DNA from 3 places in the Dechloromonas aromatica RCB genome. Region 3 is predicted to be linked to each of the others. Evidence: predicted binding sites of a transcription regulator. Region 3 holds the regulator's gene; each other region holds the start of a gene.
What was found. The regulator sigma-54, encoded in region 3, starts transcription at its own class of promoters, with help from an activator protein. The targets are predictions, from matches to a motif close to TGGCACGCTTNCTGCTNA.

Region 1 (3,280 bases), 1.9 Mb from region 3:
AGTGAAGTAACCGGTCTTGACTACTTGCAAGTGGCCAGATTGGGAATGGATCAAGGCTTCGCCGAGTTGAAAAAAAATGTCCCGGACAAAGCCGCCTCCCAGGATCAGTCCGACAACGCCAAATACAATTGCGGCTAGCGTGATTGCTGTACGAATGTACTGGCGAAAAATGTTGCGGAATGCAAGTTTGATCATTGCTGCTTAGCGATTGTGACGTAACGCATTGACGATTTCCATGCGCGATGCCTTAACTGCAGGGATCACGCTGGCCAGCAGCGTTGTAATGATGGCAAGCAAATATGCATCCAATGCCATCTGCCAAGTAATGAGAATTTCCGCGGTATAGCCAAAGGACATGCCTGGCGGGGCTGGCATGGGTATGCCAACGGCAGAGATCAGTGCACCAAAAGCGTATGCAAGTACAAGCCCTAGCGCTCCTCCGATAAGGCCCAGTATGACTCCTTCTGCTAAAAACTGACTAAGCACTTCTTTGCGCTTGACGCCAGTGGCCATAATCGTCCCTATCTCACCCGTTCGCTCCATAACGTTCATCATTAGCGTATTCGATATGCTTAGTACGATGATGACGGCAATGATCAGTCGAACGATGCTTACCTGGCGTGAGAATAGTTCTGCCGTCTTGTTGTAAAAATCAGCCATGTCATACCATGGTATGAACTCAAGATTTTTCCCGGCAAAATGCTTTTTTAGATCGCTCAAGGTTTCTGATGTGTTTTCGGTCTTGTCCAGGAGGATCGCGTAGGTGTGAGCCCCCTTGACGCGTAGCAACTGGCGAGCGAGGGTGATTGGGACTCGCAATGCAGCATCGTCGTAGGCTTTCGTGATGGTCGCGAAAAGCCCAAGTACAGTCACCTCTGCTGCGTTTACCCCTCCTGTCGCACTATTTGCCATCAGAACTAGAGTATCGCCAGGCTTTACCCCTAAGTTGTTTGCCAAGCCTTGGCCAATGATAATTCCTTTTTGCTGCTCAGGTGACAGGGGGCGGCCTGAGACAATGGTCAAGGATTTGCTCAAATGCTCCTCGAGAGTGGGGTCTACGCCTTCTCCGATGAAAGAGATTGTTGATTCTCCGTAGCTAGCCAAGCCATTGAAAGATAGTCGAGGGGTCAGTAGCTCTACATGAGGTAATTGTAGGACTGCTTTTTCACGACTGGCATCCGCATCGAGCAGAAACTCAAATGGATCAGCTAAACCTGATTGCAAATAACCCGGTTTGAAAATGCGAATATGACCGAGTTCGGAGTGGATGGTTGATTCGCGACCGTAGCGCAGATTCCATTCGATAAAGCCGCTGGCCAAGAGCAGTGCTGCGATTCCGGATGTGATTGCCAATACAGCTGTCGTCGAGCGACGAAACTGCCTGAAAATGCTCAAAAAGGCTAGTGAGAGCGTTGTCATCATCCAAGGGAGGGGCGATATGGTGTAGGGGAAGACTACTACGAATCGCGTGCCTACTTCTACTAAATGCTATTTAGTTGGCCCGATGAAGAGACGTCGGATTTCTTTACACTTGGCCGGGAAATGAATCTTGTTATTTTTTTAAGATGATGATTTTAAGTGTAAATATATATGTGGCACGTGATGTGCTTAGAACTTCGCGAGTAGCACATTTGATTAATTCGTTCATGGAGGTTGTTATGAACACCAAGTCTAAACTTTCGAAGGCCGTTGCAGCTTTGGCTTTCGTTGCAGCTGCTTCTTCCGTTCAAGCGGCAAATGTTTTTCAGGAATTCACGGTTGCGGAAGGTAGCGTTGCAGGCGCTCTTACTAACACCTTTGTTGCTGACAAGCTCAATGGCGGTTATGCAGAGTATTTGACCATCAATACGGATCTTACTTTTTCTAGTGTTGCCTACGGGGATATTGGTCAATTCTATAAGAATGAGGGATCATCTACGGTATCTTCCCAGCTTGGTTCTTTTACCCCGAATCAGTATGGGATGTATGCCTTGTTTGACTCGTCGGGTCTCTTGACGCCGGGCGGGTTCGTGGGGACGGCTGGTAATTTCCACCTGTGGATTGATCCGAATTCGGATACCACCAAAACTTTAACGGAAAGCGGTAATGTTGCTTCAGTCGCTCTGACTGGGACCGCTGATGATTATGAGATTTTGTTCTCCATCGATCCTACCAAGTTGCTCGGTTTGCCTGGTACGCCTGGGGCATACGATTTTATCTTTAAGGATTTGGTATTGACGGCTGCTGGTGGTAGTTACTTTATTGCACCTAGCCCATTCCATGCCGTAGTGGATGTGAATGGCGATTTCGATGCCTTTAATGATGTTGTGAATGATGTGAATTCGCGTATCGCAGCTGGGACCTTCACAACAACGACCTATAAGGGATCCCAAGGTACGGGTCTCACAGGGGACGTCAGTGCTGTTTTCGTGGTGCCTGAACCTGCATCTCTGGCATTGGTTGGGTTTGGGTTGTTCGCAGCAGGTATGAGCCGTCGCCGTAAATCTGCTTAAATGGCTTTGCTTTAGTCGGTTAAGCCCATGAGCCTTAAACCCCCTCACGCCCTGCGTGGGGGTTTATAAGATGGGTCAGCCTGATCCCCGCCAGCGGTAAGCTGAGTGGGGATTCTTTTTGGAGGCCAGCCCGTGAACGCCATTCATCCTCGTCGGCATTGATCTTGGGAAGTGTTGCTTTCTCTGAGGCGCCGGGGTTCCAGATGCCAGGCGCCTGCAATAGTTGGAAGCCGGGAGAGGCGTGCAAGCGACTACAGGCAGAATTCATCCTCGATGCCGGGGCGCTCATGGCTGCCTTGGGTCGAAACCCTAGCAAAAGCGTAAGGCAGTCATGGTGACGCAGGAGTTAACAACGATTTCTGAGCACCGTGCCTGCCAGTTGTTGGGTAGAGGTAGCCCCGCGCTGTTCGACTGGAGTTCGGTTTTCTAAAGTGAGCGCTCTGTAGCTTGAGCCGCTGTGAGGCCTGAAATTAATTTTGCTCTATTACAAAACTAGTGCGCTCAAAAGCTATAGCGCATTTCAGAATAAATGCGATCGTGTTGATCATATCGCCCAAACATCCCCGTCGGGGGGCCGTTGAAGATGTCAGCGCCCAATAGCAGACGCCAGTTGCGCTGGAGGTTCCAGGTGACGCGGGGGCGGAGTAGCCAGTCGGAGCGGTTCAGGCTGGAGATGAATGTCGCCTGTGCTTCCCAGTTGTTGGTGAGCTTTGTGCTGGCAAAGAGGCTGTAACCATTTTCCAGGCGGTCCGCAATGAGGTCCGGGTTGTGATCGAAGTGCTGGCGTT
Region 2 (3,280 bases), 830 kb from region 3:
CAGCTGGTGCAGCAATTTGAAGCACTGTTCGAGTCCTTCATCCAGCTGATCAACACGGCCATCGACGAAAAATCGCCCTATACCGGCGGTCACTGTCAGCGGGTGCCGGAACTGACCATGATGCTGGCTGAAGCGGCCGACGCCAGCCGCGAAGGGCCGCTCGCCGACTTCCGGCTGACCGACAAGGACCGCTACGAACTGCGCATCGCCGCGCTGCTGCACGATTGCGGCAAGGTGACGACGCCGGTGCATGTCGTCGATAAGGCGACCAAGCTGCAAACCCTCTACGACCGCATTCATTTGATCGACACCCGCTTTGAAGTCGTCCGCCGCGATGCCGAGGTGCGCAAGTGGCAAGCCATCGCGGCAGGTGCCGATTCGGCTGCGGCGGAAACTGCCTATGCCGCGGCCTGCCAGCACATCGATCTTGATCGCGCCTTTTTGCGTCAGGCCAACATCGGCTGCGAAAAAATGTTGGATGCAGACATCGCGCGCGTCCGCCAGATTGCCGGGCGCTACTGTTGGCGAAATGCCGCTGGCGAAGTAGCGCCTTTCCTCAGTGAGGATGAACTCGAAAACCTGACCATCCGTTCCGGCACGCTGAACCGTGCCGAGCGTGAGATCATCAATCACCATATCGTCACCACCATCCGCATGCTCGAACAGTTGCCGTGGCCAAAGCATCTGAAGAACGTGCCGGAATACGCCGGCGGTCACCACGAGCGCATGGATGGCAAGGGCTACCCGAAAGGCCTGAAGCGCGAAGAGATGAGCTGGCAGGCCCGGATGATGGGCATCGCCGATATCTTCGAGGCACTGACCGCCAAGGATAGGCCGTACAAGGACGGCATGACGCTATCCCAGGCGCTGGCCATCCTCGAAAATTTCAGCCGGAATGGCCATATCGACCCTGATCTGCATGAGGTTTTCGTCAAGGGCGAGGTTTTCCGCCGCTATGCCAAGGCATTCCTGAAACCGCAGCAGGTGGATTGCTGATTTTTCGTCTGGCTCGACGTTGGTGATGATGAATTTGCCATATTTTCAGCCGGAGAGTGATATGTCTGACGCATTACGTCAAGTCAGGGTGCCGTAAATTGTCATTTCGCCGGGGCGGTTTGGCGACTATATTTATTTACATTGGCCGACAAAATAGGCCAAGCCCATGAATGACAAGGGGTTTGCGCGATTGTTGCTGATTTTGATGGCGAGTTCAAAAAAGCTGGCACGGAAACTGTTATAGGTAACTCAGCAGTTTTCCCCGTCTTTATCCAAAAGGAGATTCAAATGTCGAACATGCAAAAGGGTTTTACCCTGATTGAACTGATGATCGTCGTCGCGATTATCGGTATTCTGGCGGCTGTCGCATTGCCGGCCTATCAGGATTACACAATCAAATCCAATGCGACCGCCGGATTGGCGGAAATTGCTGCCGCAAAAACCGGATTCCAGGATGCTGTTCTTAACGGAAGAACACCCTCGTTAACCGCAACTGACGTTGGTTTTATCGGAATTACCTCTGCAGGTCCAACCTTCTGCACCCCGACGGTTACCGGCACTACTATTGTATGTACCGGCAAGGCTGGACATGCAACTGAGTGGAATGGGAAGACAATTACACTCACCTTCGACCCGGCTACGGGTGGCTGGGCATGCACAACCACTCTCACTACAAAGTACAATCCCAAGAATTGTACCTAATAGGGGTCAAACCCCTATTAAAAGAAGCCGGGGCAGAAGCCCCGGTTTTTTTGTTCTTGTCTGAAATGCTTGTATTGCCAGACCCGACAGGAAAGTCCTCAAGATTCGCTGAGCAGATCGTTGGTGGCGAATTCGAATCTTTGGCCTGCTAGATCGATCAAGATCGCTTCGGTCAGTATTTCAAGGCGTCCGTTGCGCCAGCCAAGTCTGCAGCACTTCCGGCAATTCGCTGACCAGCAGTTCATGTCGCCCAGCAATCCAGCCGTGGACTGGTCCGGCTGGGTGTCCGGCCAGGGCTTCAGCGATCAGGGTTTCGGCGGTGACGTGATCATTGATCAAACCCAGCTCATCCTGCAGTTGCGCCAGGGCGGCCAGATAGGGTTTCAGGTGCTTGGGCGGCAGTATCGGGGTAAAAAATTCCAGCGTGTAGCGCAGCTTCTTGAAGGCGATGCGCATTTTGTGGCGCTCGGCGGGGCTGAGTTCGGCGTGACGGTTGGCCAGCTTTCGCGCTTTTTTGGCATGACGGGCGATCTGCTGCTTGGTGAAGTCCTTGAGCGGCATGGCCAGCGTGTCGCTGAGTGTATAAACGGCAGCGGTGAATTCGAGCAGCAGGCGCGGGTATTCGCTGACGGCGAGCAGACCGATGACTGACTTTCGGGCACTGTTGGCGCGCCGTTGGGCGGCTTTGCGCAGGCGTTTGATGTCCTTGTTGTCGGGGAAGGCGGCAGCAATGGGCGGTAGCGTTTCTTCGAGGAAGACATCCCAGTTGCGCGTGTCACCCAGCGCGCCGGCCAGGGTTTGCCAGGTTTGACCGTAGGCGGCAACGAATTCCGAGGGGAGCACCGGGGCGAACAGTTTGATCGCGGAACGCAGGCGACGCAGGGCAACGCGGGCCTGGTGGATGAATTCGGCGTCGCCACCGGTGAGCAGGCCTTTTTCGTTACGCTGGAAATGCTCCAGGCAGCCCAGTGCGATGCTGCGGAAGGCTTCGACCGGTGTCTGTTCTTCGTTGATCGGTGTCAGCCGGGCCTTGAAGGGGCGGAGCGGTTCGTTGAGGAAGAGACTGTAACCACGCTCGGCCTTGCTGGCGATGGCCGGGTGGAGGTCGAGGTTTTCCTGCAGTTCGCGGGTCAGGCCGAAGATGTCGTCAACCGTGCCGGAGAGCAGTTCCAGTTCGATTTCGCAGATTGGTGTTGATTGGCCCTTGCTTTCAACATTGCCGCGATCAAGGGCCAATTCGATCTGTGAGTCACCAAATGGCACATGCCAGATCTGGCGGTGGAAATCGGTGGTGAAGATGGCCTCGAACTGCTCGCTGCGCTGTTCGAGAAATTCCCGGAAGTCAGGGGCATCGACGTGGCTGAAATCGAAGACCCCCGGCGTGGCCGGGGTTTCCCATTCGCTGCGCATGGCCAGGCCGCCGCTGGCCGGTTCGGCCGATTTCACCGTGCATAGCCACTGCCAGCCCTTCTTGCGGAAGCGGACGGCAATGCGCCGGGCGTGCAGCTCGAGCGCCGGGGTGTCGTAGTAGGTGTTGAGCAGATGCAGGCGCTGTGAAGGAATACCTTCGAGCAGCGGGTGG
Region 3 (3,280 bases):
TGCCGATGCACAGTCGGGCCCGTCTCGGTTTGTCCTACCTGCCGCAGGAAGCCTCTGTTTTCCGCAAGCTGAACGTCGAGGAAAACATCCGCGCCGTTCTCGAATTGCTCAAGCTGCCTGAGGCTGAATTAAATGACCGGCTGGAAGGGCTGCTCAACGAACTGCACGTTGGACATGTCCGCCACGTCAATGCCTCTGCATTATCCGGCGGTGAGCGTCGGCGGGTTGAAATTGCCCGCGCCCTGGCCACCAATCCGCGTTTTATCCTGCTCGATGAGCCTTTTGCCGGGGTTGACCCGATTGCCGTGCTCGAAATCCAGAAGATCATTCGCTTCTTGAAAGAGCGTGGCATTGGTGTCCTGATCACCGACCACAATGTCCGCGAAACCCTTGGTATCTGCGACCACGCCTACATTATCAACGCCGGAAATGTATTGGCCGCTGGACGGCCGGCCGAAATCGTGGAGAATGAAAGCGTACGGAAGGTTTATCTCGGCGAGCATTTCAGGCTCTAACCGACAGACCCCACCCGACACTATCCGATGAAGCCCGCTCTCCAGCTAAAACTATCCCAGCATCTGGCGCTGACTCCTCAGCTCCAGCAGTCGATCAAGCTACTTCAGTTGTCGACGGTGGAAATGCAACAGGAAATCGAGCGTTATCTGCTCGAAAATCCCATGCTGGAACGCGAAGACGAGCATGGCGGGGATAATTTCTCAGCCGCCCAGCAGTTCGACGCGCCCCAAAGCAACGAAGGTGAGCGCGAGCAAAAGGTTGAGCGGGAAGAACGGGATGCCCGCGAGGAACGCGAGCAGGATGTGCCATCGGCTCCGTCGGAGGTGGACGATGACCGCTGGGCCTCCGATGCCGGGACCTTTACCGGCGCCGGTCGCGATGAAGACGACGATAGCGATTCCCGCGACATCCATGCGGCCAACGTCAGCCTGCGTGACCATCTGGGCTGGCAACTGGGCATGACCCAGCTATCGGAGCGCGACCGCAGTCTGGTGCGTTTCCTGATCGAAGCACTCGATGATGATGGCTATCTCTCGGCGCCGCTGGTCGAGTTGTGGGAAACCCTGCCGCCGGAATACGAAATTGAAATCGAAGAGCTGGAAATTGCGCTGCGCCATATCCAGAATTTCGACCCGATCGGCATTGGTGCCCGCAGTCTTCAGGAATGCCTGCAGCTTCAGCTCAAGGTTTTGCCGGTATGTGCCGAACGTACACTGGCCCTGGCTATTGTCGACAAGCATCTCGAACTGCTCGCCGCCCGTGATTTCGCCAAGATTCGTCGTCTGACAGGTTGCGATGACGAGGCTTTGAAGGCGGCGCACAGCCTGATCACCAGCCTCAACCCACGGCCAGCTGCCGGGTATGCCCAGATTGAAGCGCGCTACATCACGCCGGATGTGATCGTGAAGAAGCTAAAGGGCAAGTGGACCGCCTACATCAATCCGGATGCCTACCCTCGGTTGCGCATCAACCGTCTGTATGCCGAAATTCTCGCCAAGCAGCGGCGGGGCAACGGCAATCTATCTACGCAGTTGCAGGAGGCGCGCTGGCTGATCAAGAATGTCCAGCAGCGCTTCGAAACCATACACCGTGTCACGCAGACCATTGTCGATCGCCAGCGCCAGTTCTTCGAACACGGCGAAGTGGCCATGCGGCCGCTGGTGCTGCGTGAAATCGCCGATATTCTCGGCCTGCACGAGTCGACTGTATCGCGGGTGACCAGCCAGAAATACATGGCGACACCGCGCGGTATCTTCGAACTGAAATACTTCTTTGGCAGCCATGTCTCCACCGATAGCGGTGGTGCTTGTTCTGCTACGGCCATCCGCGCCCTGATCAAGCAATTGATTGCGGCTGAGGATGGCAAGAAGCCCTTGTCGGATAGCCAATTATCCGAAATACTAGGCCAGCAGGGAATCGTAGTTGCCCGACGGACGGTTGCCAAATACCGCGAGTCGCTCAACATCCCCCCGGTCAATTTACGCAAGACCCTGTAGAGAGAGGAGAAAAAAGTGAATCTGCAGATTAGTGGTCACCACATCGAAGTTACCCCCGCCCTGCGCGAATACGTCGAAAACAAGCTGGATCCCGTGGTCCGTCATTTCGACAAGGTAACCGGCGTTAGCGTCGTTTTGTCCGTCGAAAAGCTGAAGCAGAAAGCGGAAGTGACTGTGCACGTGCCAGGCAAGGACATGCATGCCGAAGAGTCCGGCGACGACCTGTACGCTGCCATTGATGCGCTGTTCGACAAGCTGGACCGCCAAGTTCAGAAATACAAGCAAAAGGTTCAGGATCACCATCGCGGTGACAAGCCGGGACTGATTGACGCTGCTGAATAAGCGCCGACAGGCCGCAGCCATGGCTGCGGCCTTGCTTTATTACCCTTCCCTATGAACCCTCTTATCAATCTTCTGACCGCTGACCAGGTATTGCTCGATCTTGAAGCGAGCAGCAAAAAACGGGTTTTCGAACAGGCGGGAATTCTCTTCGAAACTCGACTCGGACTGGCGCGCTCAACAATCTTTGACAGCCTCTTCGCCCGCGAAAAACTGGGCTCTACCGGACTGGGTCAGGGGGTCGCGATTCCCCATGGCCGGATTAAAGGTCTCAAGCAGGCAGCCGGTGCATTTATGCGCCTGGCGACACCTGTTCCCTTCGATTCGCCGGATGGTCGTCCGGTCGATCTTCTTTTCGTCCTGCTCGTTCCCGAGCAGGCTACCGAGCAGCATCTGCAGATTCTTTCCGAACTTGCCCAGCGTTTTTCCGATCGGGCATTCCGCGAAAAGCTGCAACTTGCCCCTGATTCTGCGGCCGTCCTTGCACTGTTTCAGTCCTGAGAAACGTCTGTGCGTCACGTTAACCTTGTACAGCTCTATGAGGACAACCGCGACAAACTGCTATTGAACTGGCACATTGGCCACCAGGCTGATCGCCGGATTGAAATCAAGGGGTCGAACAACTACGGCGCAGATCTGGTCGGCCACATCAACATCATTCATCCGGAACGTCTGCAGGTCCTGGGCCTGGCCGAATACGAATGGGCGATGCGCATTGGTGAGCGGCGTTTTGCCCAGATGCTTTCTGATCTGCTCGGTGCGCAGCCTCCAGCACTGATTGTCGCCGATGGTCTGACGCCGCCGCCGCTGGTTGAAGAAACCTGCATGCAGTTTTCGACGCCGCTGATCTTTTCACCGAAGCCCTGCTCGGCGGTGATTGATCTGCTCCGCATCTATCTATCGGCCCGTTTGGCCGATACCGTCAGCCT

Region 1: the regulator sigma-54 is predicted to act here: its motif matches at 1,594-1,611, upstream of pepA (flocculation-associated PEP-CTERM protein PepA).
Region 2: the regulator sigma-54 is predicted to act here: its motif matches at 1,221-1,238, upstream of DARO_RS17155 (pilin).

What each region holds. Positions count from the first base shown of each region.
Region 1 is NC_007298.1:2,578,822-2,582,101, reverse strand. It holds gene DARO_RS12340 (FtsX-like permease family protein) at 1-195, opposite strand, end outside; gene DARO_RS12335 (FtsX-like permease family protein) at 202-1,422, opposite strand; gene pepA (flocculation-associated PEP-CTERM protein PepA) at 1,659-2,492, shown strand; gene DARO_RS12325 (DUF1302 family protein) at 2,994-3,280, opposite strand, start outside.
Region 2 is NC_007298.1:3,612,176-3,615,455, reverse strand. It holds gene DARO_RS17160 (HD family phosphohydrolase) at 1-996, shown strand, start outside; gene DARO_RS17155 (pilin) at 1,285-1,698, shown strand; gene DARO_RS17150 (CYTH and CHAD domain-containing protein) at 1,879-3,280, opposite strand, start outside.
Region 3 is NC_007298.1:4,446,740-4,450,019, reverse strand. It holds gene lptB (LPS export ABC transporter ATP-binding protein) at 1-515, shown strand, start outside; gene DARO_RS21130 (RNA polymerase factor sigma-54) at 543-2,012, shown strand; gene hpf (ribosome hibernation-promoting factor, HPF/YfiA family) at 2,028-2,354, shown strand; gene ptsN (PTS IIA-like nitrogen regulatory protein PtsN) at 2,406-2,852, shown strand; gene hprK (HPr(Ser) kinase/phosphatase) at 2,862-3,280, shown strand, end outside.